Regions from separate parts of the Shewanella sp. GD04112 genome, predicted to be linked through region 2. Evidence: predicted binding sites of a transcription regulator. Region 2 holds the regulator's gene; each other region holds the start of a gene.
The links. Region 2 encodes NrdR, which represses ribonucleotide reductase genes. Its sites were predicted from a motif close to AAACACNANATNTNGTGTTT; they were not measured.
Positions count from the first base shown of each region.

Region 1: a site for NrdR is predicted at 1,836-1,855, ahead of nrdD (anaerobic ribonucleoside-triphosphate reductase). Genes of this name have one in related genera too.
Region 3: a site for NrdR is predicted at 1,537-1,556, ahead of nrdA (class 1a ribonucleoside-diphosphate reductase subunit alpha). Genes of this name have one in related genera too.

Region 1 covers NZ_JAOEAL010000001.1:3,071,643-3,075,847, reverse strand. Annotated here, with positions in the region: gene rssA (patatin-like phospholipase RssA) at 1-688, shown strand, start outside; gene N7386_RS13675 (hypothetical protein) at 853-1,548, shown strand; gene nrdD (anaerobic ribonucleoside-triphosphate reductase) at 1,886-4,003, shown strand; gene nrdG (anaerobic ribonucleoside-triphosphate reductase-activating protein) at 4,109-4,205, shown strand, end outside.
Region 2 covers NZ_JAOEAL010000001.1:1,283,536-1,287,740, forward strand. Annotated here, with positions in the region: gene glyA (serine hydroxymethyltransferase) at 1-1,159, shown strand, start outside; gene nrdR (transcriptional regulator NrdR) at 1,370-1,819, shown strand; gene ribD (bifunctional diaminohydroxyphosphoribosylaminopyrimidine deaminase/5-amino-6-(5-phosphoribosylamino)uracil reductase RibD) at 1,907-3,052, shown strand; gene N7386_RS05635 (riboflavin synthase) at 3,060-3,716, shown strand; gene ribBA (bifunctional 3,4-dihydroxy-2-butanone-4-phosphate synthase/GTP cyclohydrolase II) at 3,784-4,205, shown strand, end outside.
Region 3 covers NZ_JAOEAL010000001.1:2,330,993-2,335,197, reverse strand. Annotated here, with positions in the region: gene ubiG (bifunctional 2-polyprenyl-6-hydroxyphenol methylase/3-demethylubiquinol 3-O-methyltransferase UbiG) at 1-548, shown strand, start outside; gene N7386_RS10355 (HAD hydrolase-like protein) at 550-1,224, shown strand; gene nrdA (class 1a ribonucleoside-diphosphate reductase subunit alpha) at 1,710-3,998, shown strand; gene nrdB (class Ia ribonucleoside-diphosphate reductase subunit beta) at 4,060-4,205, shown strand, end outside.

The DNA of each region.
Region 1 (4,205 bases), 1.8 Mb from region 2:
CGGCGGTGAGAAAGTCTTCGATGTGCTGCAATCGCGCATCGGTGATATCAATATTGAAGACTTAGAGCGACCTTTTGCGGCGATTGCCACGGACTTGTATTCGGGACAAGAAATCTGGTTTCGCCATGGCGATTTACGCCAAGCTGTGCGCGCCTCTTGCTCAATGCCGGGGATATTAGCCCCCGTGCGTCAAGGAGATCGTTGGTTAGTCGATGGTGCTGTAGTAAACCCTGTGCCCGTGTCGGTGAGCCGCGCCATGGGCGTCGATATTGTGATTGCCGTGGATTTGCATGGGTTTCATTCTGGGCGGCTGCAGGTATTGCCCGTCAATATGACCAGCCATAAGGCGCCGAAGGAAGAAACCGAAATGCCCGCGCGCCAAGAAACCGGCTTTATGGATTTATTTGCTAGAGGGAGGGAGTATGTCGGCAGCCTAACCGACAAGTTTTCCCTCGGCACTAAATCTAACCCCGGCATGATTGCGGTAATGTCTCAGTCGATGGGGATTTTAGAGCAGCGCCATAAGCGGGCACGTTTGATGGGAGATCCGCCCGATGTCCTCGTAGTGCCTGAAGTGGCCAATATTGGCACCATGGAATTTCACCGTGCCGACGAGGCTATTGCGGCGGGGGAGGCGGCTGTCGCTAAAGTGGCGCACTTGATTGAAGCCGCGATTTGGAAAGGCTAAGTTGTGAGGATATTTAGGGCGTGTTGACGTTTCGAGATTAAATTTTGTTCGTTCTGGCAAGCTCGTGTCCGCGAAACGAATAATACTTTAGGCAAGTGACTGTTTGATTGGCTTATTTTTTGCTTTATCCCCATCACACAGTGTTAGATGCCGAATTATTGACGATGAATCCTCTTTTAAATGCCTTAAATCTGAACCGTAGCAGTGTTGCCGATGCCTATGGCCTGAACAGCAAGAAGACGGACACGAGTAAGACAGACACAAGTAAGACTGACGCCAGAACGGATGCCAACTCATCCACCAAGGATACGCCTAAAACTGAAGCGAAACCGAGTGATGAGATTGCCTTGTCACCCCGTGCGCTTAGGGCACAAAAAATCCAAGCCATGTCGAAGGACTTTTTTGCCGATGGCCAGTTTAGTGTGTCAGATATTCCGGCCCTAGTGTCTCGGCTGCAAAAGGACGGCATTTTGTCCGATGCACAGGTTGAACGACTGTCACAAAACGGCATTAATTTGCCGAGCCAAAAGCCGAGCAAGCAATCTCTGCAGGACTTTATCGACGACGAGTTAAAGTCCTTAGCGGAAAAGTCACCCAACAGTCCGATGATCAACACCTTAGTCGATGCTAAGAATGTATTGTCGAATATGGATGATGCGCAATCCCCTGTGCTGGCACAAAAAGCCATCAAGGTATTTGGCCAGTTAACCGATTATCTAAATAGCAATCCAACAATGAGCGATAACCAAAAGCAGTTATGGCAGGGGCTTAAATCGACCATGCAAGTGGCTTCCTCTATGGGGATGCAGCAATCGGCATCGGGGCAACTGAGTAGTTATCTTGCTTTAGCCAAGCGTTAACCCTGTCTGAGTGCAAACCTAAGCTAAGGGCAAACGCCGAGCTACGGACTTCTTTTATTCCAAGGACTTTGGCTTTCGGGTCAAGGTCCTTTGTCGTGATTAGCGTGCATTTTTAGCGTCCGCTATCCTGCTTTATGGCCAAGGTCAAGGCTTAATACTGAGATCATTGGGCTTGGCTACAGTTCTTCTTTGTTCTTTTTATCCATCCGATAAATCATGATCTGGATCATGGAATTTTAGGTGTTAATGCCGCTTAATTGCCTAGATATTGTGTTTATTGATTATCTGAACACTATATGTAGTGTTAATTTTAATCGGAATGGAGAGGAACTGAACAATGCCAGTCGTGATCAAGCGGGATGGTTGCCGCACACCTTTTGATGAAACAAGGATAAGAGATGCAGTGATAGCGGCTGCAAACTCGGTTGGGATAGAGGATGCTGACTATGCCGCGGCGGTTGCCGCCTGTGTGAGGGAGCGAGTGGCGAATCTGGCAGAAGTCGAGATCCACCATTTACAGGATGCGGTTGAAAATCTCTTGATGGAAGGCCCTTACAAATCCTTGGCCCGGGTCTATATCGAGTACCGCCATGACAGAGATATTTGCCGCGATGCCACCAGTAAACTCAATCTCGAAATCCGTGGTTTAGTCGAGCAGAGCAATGCCGCGCTGTTAAATGAAAACGCTAATAAAGACTCTAAAGTGATCCCAACCCAGCGGGATTTACTCGCGGGTATCGTCGCGAAACATTACGCCAAGAGCCATATTCTGCCTAAGGATGTGGTGGCCGCCCATGAACTTGGTGAAATCCATTACCACGATCTCGATTATTCGCCGTTTTTCCCGATGTTTAACTGCATGTTGATTGATTTGGCGGGCATGTTGACCCACGGTTTTAAGATGGGCAACGCCGAAATTGAGACCCCAAAATCCATCTCCACCGCTACGGCGGTAACGGCGCAGATTATTGCCCAAGTGGCGAGCCATATTTATGGCGGCACCACGATTAACCGTATCGATGAAGTGCTCGCGCCTTTTGTGGCGAAGAGCTATGACAAACACTATCAAGTGGCGCTCAACTGGCAGATTAAAGATGCCAAGGCCTATGCGACGGCACTTACCGAAAAAGAATGTCATGATGCTTTCCAATCCCTTGAATATGAAGTGAATACCTTACATACCGCCAATGGACAAACGCCCTTTGTGACCTTTGGTTTTGGTCTTGGTACTTCGTGGGAATCGCGTTTAATTCAGCAATCCATGCTGAAAGTACGAATGACGGGCCTAGGTAAAAATCGTAAGACTGCTGTGTTCCCTAAACTGGTGTTTGCGATTCGTGATGGCATTAACCACAAGGCCGGTGATTGCAACTACGATGTCAAACAAATGGCCCTAAAATGCGCCAGCATGCGCATGTATCCGGATATTTTGAACTACGAGCAAGTGGAAAAGGTCACGGGATCATTTAAAACCCCAATGGGCTGTCGCAGCTTTTTAGGCTCCTATAAAGAAAATGGCGAACTGGTCCATGAAGGGCGCAATAACCTTGGGGTGGTGAGCTTAAACTTGCCCCGTGTAGCCCTAGAGGCCAATGGCGATGAAGCTGAATTCTATCGCATTTTAGATGAGCGTTTACAACTTGCCCGCCGCGCATTAGATACCCGCATCGAACGCTTAAATGGCGTTAAAGCCAGAGTTGCGCCGATTCTGTATATGGAAGGCGCCTGCGGTGTGCGCCTGCGCGCCGATGATGATATCGCCCAAATCTTTAAAAATGGTCGGGCATCGATTTCATTAGGCTATATAGGTTTGCATGAAACCATCAATGCGCTCTATGGCACTGAAACCCATGTGTTTGATGATGCCAAGCTGCGTGAAAAAGCGGTGGCGATTGTCGCGCACCTTAAAGCGGCTACCGATGCATGGAAGGCCGAAACCGGTTATGGGTTTAGCCTTTATAGCACCCCGAGTGAGAGCCTCTGCAGCCGTTTCTGCAAGCTCGATGCGCGCCAATTCGGCGTGGTTGCGGGCGTAACCGATAAAGGCTATTACACCAATAGCTTCCACTTGGATGTGGAAAAGCGGGTGAATCCTTACGATAAAATTGATTTCGAGCAACCATACCCTGCGATCGCCAATGGCGGATTTATTTGCTACGGCGAATACCCGAATATGCAGCACAACATCGAAGCGCTCGAAAATGTGTGGGATTACAGCTATAGCCGCGTGCCTTACTACGGTACCAACACGCCGATTGATGAATGCTACGACTGCGGTTTTACCGGCGAGTTTAGCTGTACTAGCAAAGGCTTTACTTGCCCTAAATGCGGTAACCATGAGCCAAGCCGGGTGTCCGTTACCCGCCGAGTGTGTGGTTACTTAGGTAGTCCAGATGCCAGACCATTCAACCATGGCAAGCAAGAAGAAGTGAAACGCAGGATCAAACACTTGTAACACTTTTGCCTTGTTTGTTTTGTTACACTGGCACAGTCGCACTGGTGGCGACTGTGCTTTGATGTTTAGCCCGTAATCATATTGGGCTTTAGCGCGGACGCAGTAATGAACTATCACCAATATTATCCCGTTGACGTGGTGAACGGTCCAGGCACCCGGGTAACCCTATTTGTGTCAGGTTGTGAGCACCAATGCCGAGGTT
Region 2 (4,205 bases):
GATTGCTTCTGAAAACTACACCAGTCCACGCGTGATGCAAGCGCAAGGTTCACAATTAACCAACAAGTACGCCGAAGGTTATCCTGGCAAGCGTTACTACGGTGGTTGTGAATATGTGGACGTAGTTGAAACCTTAGCGATTGAGCGTGCAAAACAACTGTTTGGTGCGACCTACGCAAACGTACAACCTCACTCAGGTTCTCAAGCAAACAGCGCCGTTTACATGGCATTGTTAAAACCAGGCGATACCGTTTTAGGTATGAACCTCGCTCACGGTGGTCACTTGACCCACGGTTCACCTGTAAACTTCTCCGGTAGACTGTACAACATCATTCCTTACGGCATCGATGAATCAGGCAAAATCGACTACGACGAAATGGAACGTCTGGCGGTTGAACATAAGCCTAAGATGATGATCGGTGGTTTCTCTGCTTACTCAGGCATCGTTGACTGGGCAAGAATGCGCGAAATCGCAGACAAAATCGGTGCTTACCTGTTTGTCGACATGGCGCACGTTGCGGGTCTTATCGCCGCTGGTGTGTATCCAAACCCAGTGCCACACGCGCACGTTGTGACGTCAACCACTCACAAGACCTTAGCCGGTCCTCGTGGCGGTATCATTCTGTCTGCTGCCGATGATGAAGAGCTATATAAAAAGCTGAACTCTGCGGTATTCCCTGGCGGTCAAGGCGGTCCTTTGATGCACGTTATCGCCGGTAAAGCGGTAGCCTTCAAAGAAGCTTTAGAGCCAGAGTTCAAAGCTTACCAACAACAAGTGGTTAAGAACGCTAAAGCCATGGTTGAAGTGTTCTTAGAGCGCGGTTACAAGATCGTGTCTGGCGGTACTGACAACCACTTAATGCTGGTGGACTTAATCGGTCGCGACCTGACGGGTAAAGAAGCCGATGCCGCTTTAGGTAGTGCGAACATCACAGTAAACAAAAACTCTGTGCCAAACGATCCTCGTTCACCTTTCGTGACCTCTGGTGTGCGTATCGGTACGCCTGCGATCACTCGCCGTGGCTTTAAAGAAGCTGAAGCGAAAGAGTTAACCGGTTGGATCTGTGACATCCTCGACGATGCCCACAATCCAGCGGTCATCGAGCGCGTAAAAGGCCAAGTATTGGCTCTGTGTGCCCGTTTCCCTGTTTACGGTTAATTCGTTAACTTATCCTGATAAGGCGGCTGAGTTCACAACTGCTTAGGGTGTCACTCTTAGGTGGTTAACCTCAGCCGATAAATAGGATAAAATCCCATGGCCGCATTAAGCGGCCATTTTTATTGCTAAAATCTTAGACTTAAACCCGCTCGGTTTAAGCAAGATACAGCGAAAGCCATAGGCTTTATCCCATTCACGGCAGGAGGCTCAATGCATTGTCCATTTTGCAGCGCGACAGATACTAAAGTGATCGATTCCCGATTAGTGGCGGAAGGCCATCAAGTGCGTCGTCGCCGAGAATGCACCGAATGCCACGAAAGATTTACTACCTTCGAAGGGGCAGAATTAGTCATGCCACGGGTGATTAAACGCGATGGTACGCGCCAACCCTTCGATGAAGAAAAGCTGCAAGCAGGTATGTTACGCGCGGTCGAAAAGCGCCCCGTGTCCATGGATGAAATCGAGCAGGCCTTAAGTAAAATCAAGTCAACGCTGCGGGCTACTGGCGAGCGCGAAGTGCCATCTGAGATGATAGGTAACTTGATGATGGAACAGTTAATGAGCCTAGACAAGGTTGCCTATATTCGTTTTGCCTCGGTTTATCGCGCCTTTGAAGATGTCTCCGAATTTGGTGAGGCGATTGCGAAACTGCAAAAGTAACGTGGGTTATCTTAGGTTAGTGCTTAGGTTAGCGCCTCGTTATGCGCCGCATTCGGGCACGCTTCCTCAAGATTTCATAGGGTTTATATGAATTGGTCAGAACTCGATAACCAGATGATGAGCCGAGCCATACAACTGGCTCGCAAAGGATTTTATACCACTCGCCCCAATCCTAGTGTGGGCTGCGTTATCGTAAAAGATAACCAGATTGTTGGTGAAGGTTATCATCAAAAAGCTGGCGAGCCCCACGCCGAGGTGCATGCACTGCGGATGGCTGGCGAGTTTGCCCGTGGCGCGACCGCCTATGTCACCTTAGAACCTTGCAGCCATTATGGCCGCACACCGCCCTGTGCCTTGGCGCTGATCAATATTGGTGTAAAACGAGTCGTGGTGGCGGTTGAAGATCCCAATCCGCAAGTCGGTGGCCGCGGTATTCAAATGCTGCGCGATGCGGGCATTCAAGTGGATGTTGGCTTGCACCGCGACGAAGCTTACGCTTTAAATCTTGGTTTTATGAAGCGCATGGAGTCGGGTCTACCTTGGGTGACGGTAAAGCTTGCCGCGAGTCTCGATGGTAAAACCGCGTTATCAAACGGGGTGTCTAAATGGATTACAGGCCCCGAAGCTCGCCGCGATGTGCAGCGTTTACGTTTACGCGCCTGCGCGCTAGTGACAGGGATTGACACTGTGATAGCCGATGACCCTTCGCTCAATGTGCGTTATTCAGAGCTTGGCAGTCTTAGTTCGCAATTGAGTGAAGCGCAAATTTTACAACCGCTGCGGGTGATTTTAGATAGTCGCTGCCGCATGCCGATTACGGCAGCCTTGCTTGCTATTGAATCGCCGATTTTATTAGTCTCAACAGAGCCTTACTCGCCAGCCTTTGTGGCGCAGTTGCCGGCCCATGTGACGTGTCTTCAATTACCAGCGATTGATGGTCGAATCTCGCTGCCCGTACTCTTAAGCTATTTAGGCAAAAGCTGCAATCAGGTGCTTATCGAAGCGGGCGCGACCTTAGCTGGCGCCTTTATCGGCGCGGGATTAGCCGATGAATTAGTGCTGTATCAAGCGATCAAAATCCTTGGCGCACAAGGACGTAATCTACTCGAATTACCCGATTATCAAATGATGGCCGATATTCCGACCCTCAAACTGGTCGATGAGCGTAAAGTGGGCGCGGATATGCGTTTCACCTTGCGGCTCACGTCCAATCCATCTTTAGCGAATAAGTGAGTTAACCATGTTTACTGGGATTATTGAGGCCGTAGGCACGCTGCGAAAGCTTGAACGTAAAGGCGATGATATTCGTTTGACGGTCGCCAGTGGCAAACTGGATTTAAGCGATGTGCGTTTAGGCGACAGTATCGCCACCAATGGTGTGTGTTTGACTGTGGTTCAGCAATTAGCCGACGGCTATGTGGCGGATGTGTCGGCTGAAACTGTCAGTCTCACAGGCTTTGCTAACTATAAAGTGGGCACTAAGGTTAATCTTGAAAAAGCCGTTACCCCGACAACTCGCCTCGGCGGGCATATGGTCAGCGGCCATGTGGATGGTATTGCCACCGTAGAGCAGCGTCTTGCTCGTGGTCAAGCAATCGAATTTTGGTTAGCGGCACCTGCGGAGCTGGCGCGCTATATCGCCCATAAAGGTTCTATCACCATCGATGGTGTGAGCCTCACGGTAAACGAGGTCGATGGACACCGTTTTCGTTTAACCATAGTGCCCCATACTGCGGGTGAAACCACGTTGGTGGATTTGAAAGCTGGCGATAAGGTGAATATTGAAGTGGATTTAATCGCCCGCTATTTAGAGCGTTTGATGCGCTTTGATACTAAAGAAACCCAAGGCGGTGGGGTGACCATGGAAATGTTAGCCCGTGCTGGCTTTGTGCGTTAGGGCACTGGCACTTAGCTCACTTAGGTATAGAATTTCATAACAACTGTAAAATCATAAAGGTCCTACAATGGCGCTGCACAGTATAGAAGAGATCATCGAGGATATTCGTCAAGGTAAAATGGTTATTTTGATGGATGACGAAGACAGAGAAAACGAAGGCGACCTGATTATGGCGGCCGAGCTGGTCACGCCTGAAGCGATTAACTTTATGGCGAAATACGGTCGTGGACTCATTTGCCAAACGATGACTAAGGCCCGTTGCCAGCAGTTAAACCTGCCCTTGATGGTGACTAATAACAATGCGCAGTTCTCGACTAACTTTACGGTATCGATTGAAGCAGCAGAAGGCGTAACCACCGGGATTTCGGCCCACGACCGTGCTGTTACTGTTAAAGCGGCTGTGGCAAAAGATGCCAAGGCATCGGATTTAGTACAGCCGGGTCATATCTTCCCATTAATGGCGCAGGACGGCGGCGTGTTAACCCGCGC
Region 3 (4,205 bases), 1.0 Mb from region 2:
TGCTCGACGTCGGCTGTGGCGGCGGCATTTTATCCGAAAGCATGGCGCGCATCGGCGCGGTCGTTGACGGCCTCGATATGGGTGAAGAACCATTAGAAGTCGCGCGTTTACATGCACTGGAAACTGGCGTGAGCATCAACTACGTCAAAAACACTGCCGAGGCCCATCGAGAAGATCACCGCGAATACTACGATGTGGTGACTTGTATGGAGATGCTCGAGCATGTGCCGGATCCGCAATCAGTCATTCAAGCCTGCTGCGATATGGTTAAACCCGGCGGTTTTGTGTTTTTCTCAACCATCAACCGTAATATTAAGTCTTTTGTCGAGACCATTGTCGGCGCCGAGTACCTATTAAAGATGCTGCCCATTGGCACCCATGATCATAATAAGTTTATCAAACCTTCTGAATTGATTGCCTTAGTCGATAACACCGATCTTATCTGTAAAGATGCACTTGGGATCACCTATAACCCACTGACGGGGATCTTTAAGTACACCCCAAAGGTCGATGTTAATTATATGATTGCGACGCAAAAGGTAGATTAAGATGAGCTTAGCTGAGGTTAAAGGGGTCTTATTCGACCTTGACGGTACCCTTGCCGATACCGCGCCGGATCTGGTTCAGGCCCTTAACCTCAGTTTGTCGGATGTCGGTATCGCAGCAAAACCTCTCGCAGACATGCGTAGCGCTGCCTCCCATGGCAGCTTTGCCTTAGTCGATGCGGCGATTCCCGGTGCGGATGATTCCCTGCGCACTCAAGTACAGCAAGGGCTCCTCGCCCATTATCAAAGGATCAATGGCGACCATTGCCAGTTGTTTGATGGTATCGCCCCCCTGCTCGATTGGCTCGAGTTATGCCGAATACCGTTTGGGGTGATCACCAATAAACCCGCCCGCTTTACACGACCGCTATTGCATAAACTTAAGCTCAGCTCACGTATGCCGGTGATGATCAGTGGCGATTCCACTCGTTATCCTAAGCCTCATACCGCACCTATGCTATTGGGCGCGCAGCAGCTGCAATGCCTACCACAGCAAATCCTCTATTTAGGCGATGCCGAGCGGGATTTACTCGCGGCTCAAGCGGCGGGCATGCTCGGCGGTGTGGCGCTGTGGGGATATTTGGGTGAGGCCGATACGCCCTATGCATGGCCTGCCTATGCGCAGTTTAACTCGCCATCGAGTTTGCATTCGGCCTTAAGCCAAGCATTAGCGAAATAGCGGTAACGGACCGACTCGTGCTCATTGCTCAACTGAACCATTAACGGCAAAATGATGCCCCCTTCGCTGGTAATGCAATTTAGGCTAAGGGTCAATCCTTGCGATCGCGATCGCTGCTTATTTTAGCGATCGATCACACAGTGAAATTTGCGCAAAAAAACGCCATCAATCTCGCACGCTAATCTCAATTTGAGCTTCAGGGTTAGTCATCACTAACGCTTTTCTTTATCCTCAAGATATCCACAAGATACCCCCTGAATTGAGACTTGCAAATAGCGGCAAACCTCACTATCTTGTATCTCAGATTATTTAAAACACCATATCTTGTGTATAGGTAGCAATCAGACACACTAGAAGTTCCCCGTTAAATCGACTATCTCCTGCATAGTCAGCAGTATTAAGGGTTTTCAGGTTGATTGTTTTACAAGGAAACGTACGGTGACTTAGTTCACCTGAACAGATATCAGAACCAAGGCCTCTCTTCAATGAATAGCAATATGACAGTCACAAAACGCTGTGGTGCACGTGAGACAATCGATCTCGACAAGATACACCGCGTAATTACTTGGGCAGCCAAGGGATTAAAAAACGTTTCTGTTTCTGAAGTTGAACTTCGCACGCATTTACAGTTTTTCGACGGGATCCCAACCGAAGCTATCCACGAAACGATCATCAAATCTGCGGCGGATTTAATTTCCCCAGAATCACCGGATTATCAGTTTCTGGCTGCGCGCTTAGCCGTATTCCATTTACGTAAGAAGGCCTTTGGTCAGTTCGAGCCGCCAAAGTTATACGACCATGTGACTAAACTGGTCGAGCTTGGCAAGTATGATATGCATATTCTGCAGGATTACACCCGCGAAGAACTCGATATCATGGACAGCTATATCGACCATTGGCGCGATATGAACTTCTCCTACGCGGCGGTAAAACAGCTCGAAGGTAAGTATCTGGTACAAAACCGTGTGACCCACGAGATCTACGAGAGCGCCCAGTTCCTCTATATTCTGGTGGCGGCCTGTTTGTTTGCCCGTTATCCAAAAGAAACGCGCCTGCAGTACGTTAAAGATTTTTACGACGCGGTATCGACCTTTAAGATTTCGCTGCCAACGCCAATCATGGCAGGTGTACGCACGCCAACACGTCAATTCAGTTCATGCGTACTGATTGAATGTGGCGACAGCCTAGATTCAATCAACGCGACCGCCTCTTCTATCGTGAAGTATGTGAGCCAACGCGCAGGTATCGGTATCAACGCCGGTCGTATCCGTGCATTAGGTAGCCCAATCCGTGGCGGCGAAGCCTTCCACACCGGTTGCTTACCTTTCTACAAGTATTTCCAAACGGCGGTGAAGTCTTGCTCGCAAGGCGGCGTTCGTGGTGGTGCTGCGACCCTCTTCTACCCCATTTGGCACTTAGAAGTAGAATCCCTGCTGGTACTGAAAAACAACCGCGGTGTTGAAGATAACCGTATTCGCCACTTAGACTACGGCGTACAGCTCAACAAGCTGATGTACCAACGTCTGATCAAAGGCGAAAATATCAGCCTGTTCAGCCCATCGGACGTACCAGGTCTTTACGATGCCTTCTTCGAAGATCAAGACGAATTCGAACGTCTGTACCTGCAATATGAGCAAGACAGCAGCATTCGTAAGAAGACATTGAAAGCGGTCGAACTGTTTTCATTGATGATGCAAGAGCGTGCTTCAACGGGCCGTATCTACATCCAAAACGTCGACCACTGTAACACCCACAGTCCGTTCGACTCGAAAGTCGCTCCGATCAGACAATCTAACCTTTGTCTTGAAATCGCGCTGCCGACCAAGCCATTGAACAACATTGACGATCCAAACGGAGAAATCGCGCTGTGTACACTGTCAGCGTTAAACTTAGGTGCAATCAAAAACTTAGCCGAGCTTGAGCCATTAGCCGATTTAGCGGTACGTGCACTGGATAACCTACTGGATTACCAAGATTATCCAATCAAAGCGGCCGAAATTTCATCGATGAACCGTCGTACCTTAGGTATTGGTGTTATCAACTTTGCGAACTACTTAGCGAAGAATGGCATGAAGTACTCCGATGGTAGTGCGAACAACCTGACTCACAAGACCTTTGAAGCTATTCAGTTTTATCTGCTCAAGGCGTCAATGAATCTGGCGAAAGAGAAAGGTGCGTGCCCATTATTTAATGAGACCACTTACGCCCAAGGTATTTTACCTATCGATACCTACAAACGTGATTTAGATAAGATTTGCAGCGAGCCATTGCATTTAGACTGGGAAACACTGCGCCAAGACATCAAACAGCACGGTTTACGTAACTCGACCCTGTCTGCATTGATGCCGTCTGAGACTTCATCACAGATCTCAAACGCGACTAACGGTATCGAACCGCCACGCGGTTTGATCAGTGTCAAAGCGAGTAAAGATGGCCAGTTAAAGCAAGTGGTGCCTGATTTTGATGAGCTGAAATACAACTACGAGCTGCTATGGCAAATGCCAAGCAACGAAGGTTACTTACAGCTCGTGGGTATCATGCAAAAATTCGTTGACCAAGCCATTTCGGCCAACACTAACTATGACCCAACGCGTTTCGAAGGCCGTAAGGTTCCGATGCAAACTCTGCTGAAAGACTTACTCAATGCCTATAAGTTAGGTGTAAAAACGCTGTACTACCATAACACTCGCGATGGTGCATCGGATCAACACGACGACATTACCAACATAGAGAAAGAAGATGACGGCTGTGCTGGCGGCGCCTGCAAAATCTAATCTTCAATGTTAACGGTTGCGGGATCCCTTTGGGATCCCGACTTATTGGAATACTCGTACCATGACCTACTCTACTTTTTGCCAAACACCCAACGATGCCACCCGTGAACCTATGTTCTTCGGACAATCGGTTAACGTCGCTCGTTATGACCAACAAAAATATGAAGTGTTTGAAAAACTGATTGAAAAGCAGTTGTCTTTCTTCTG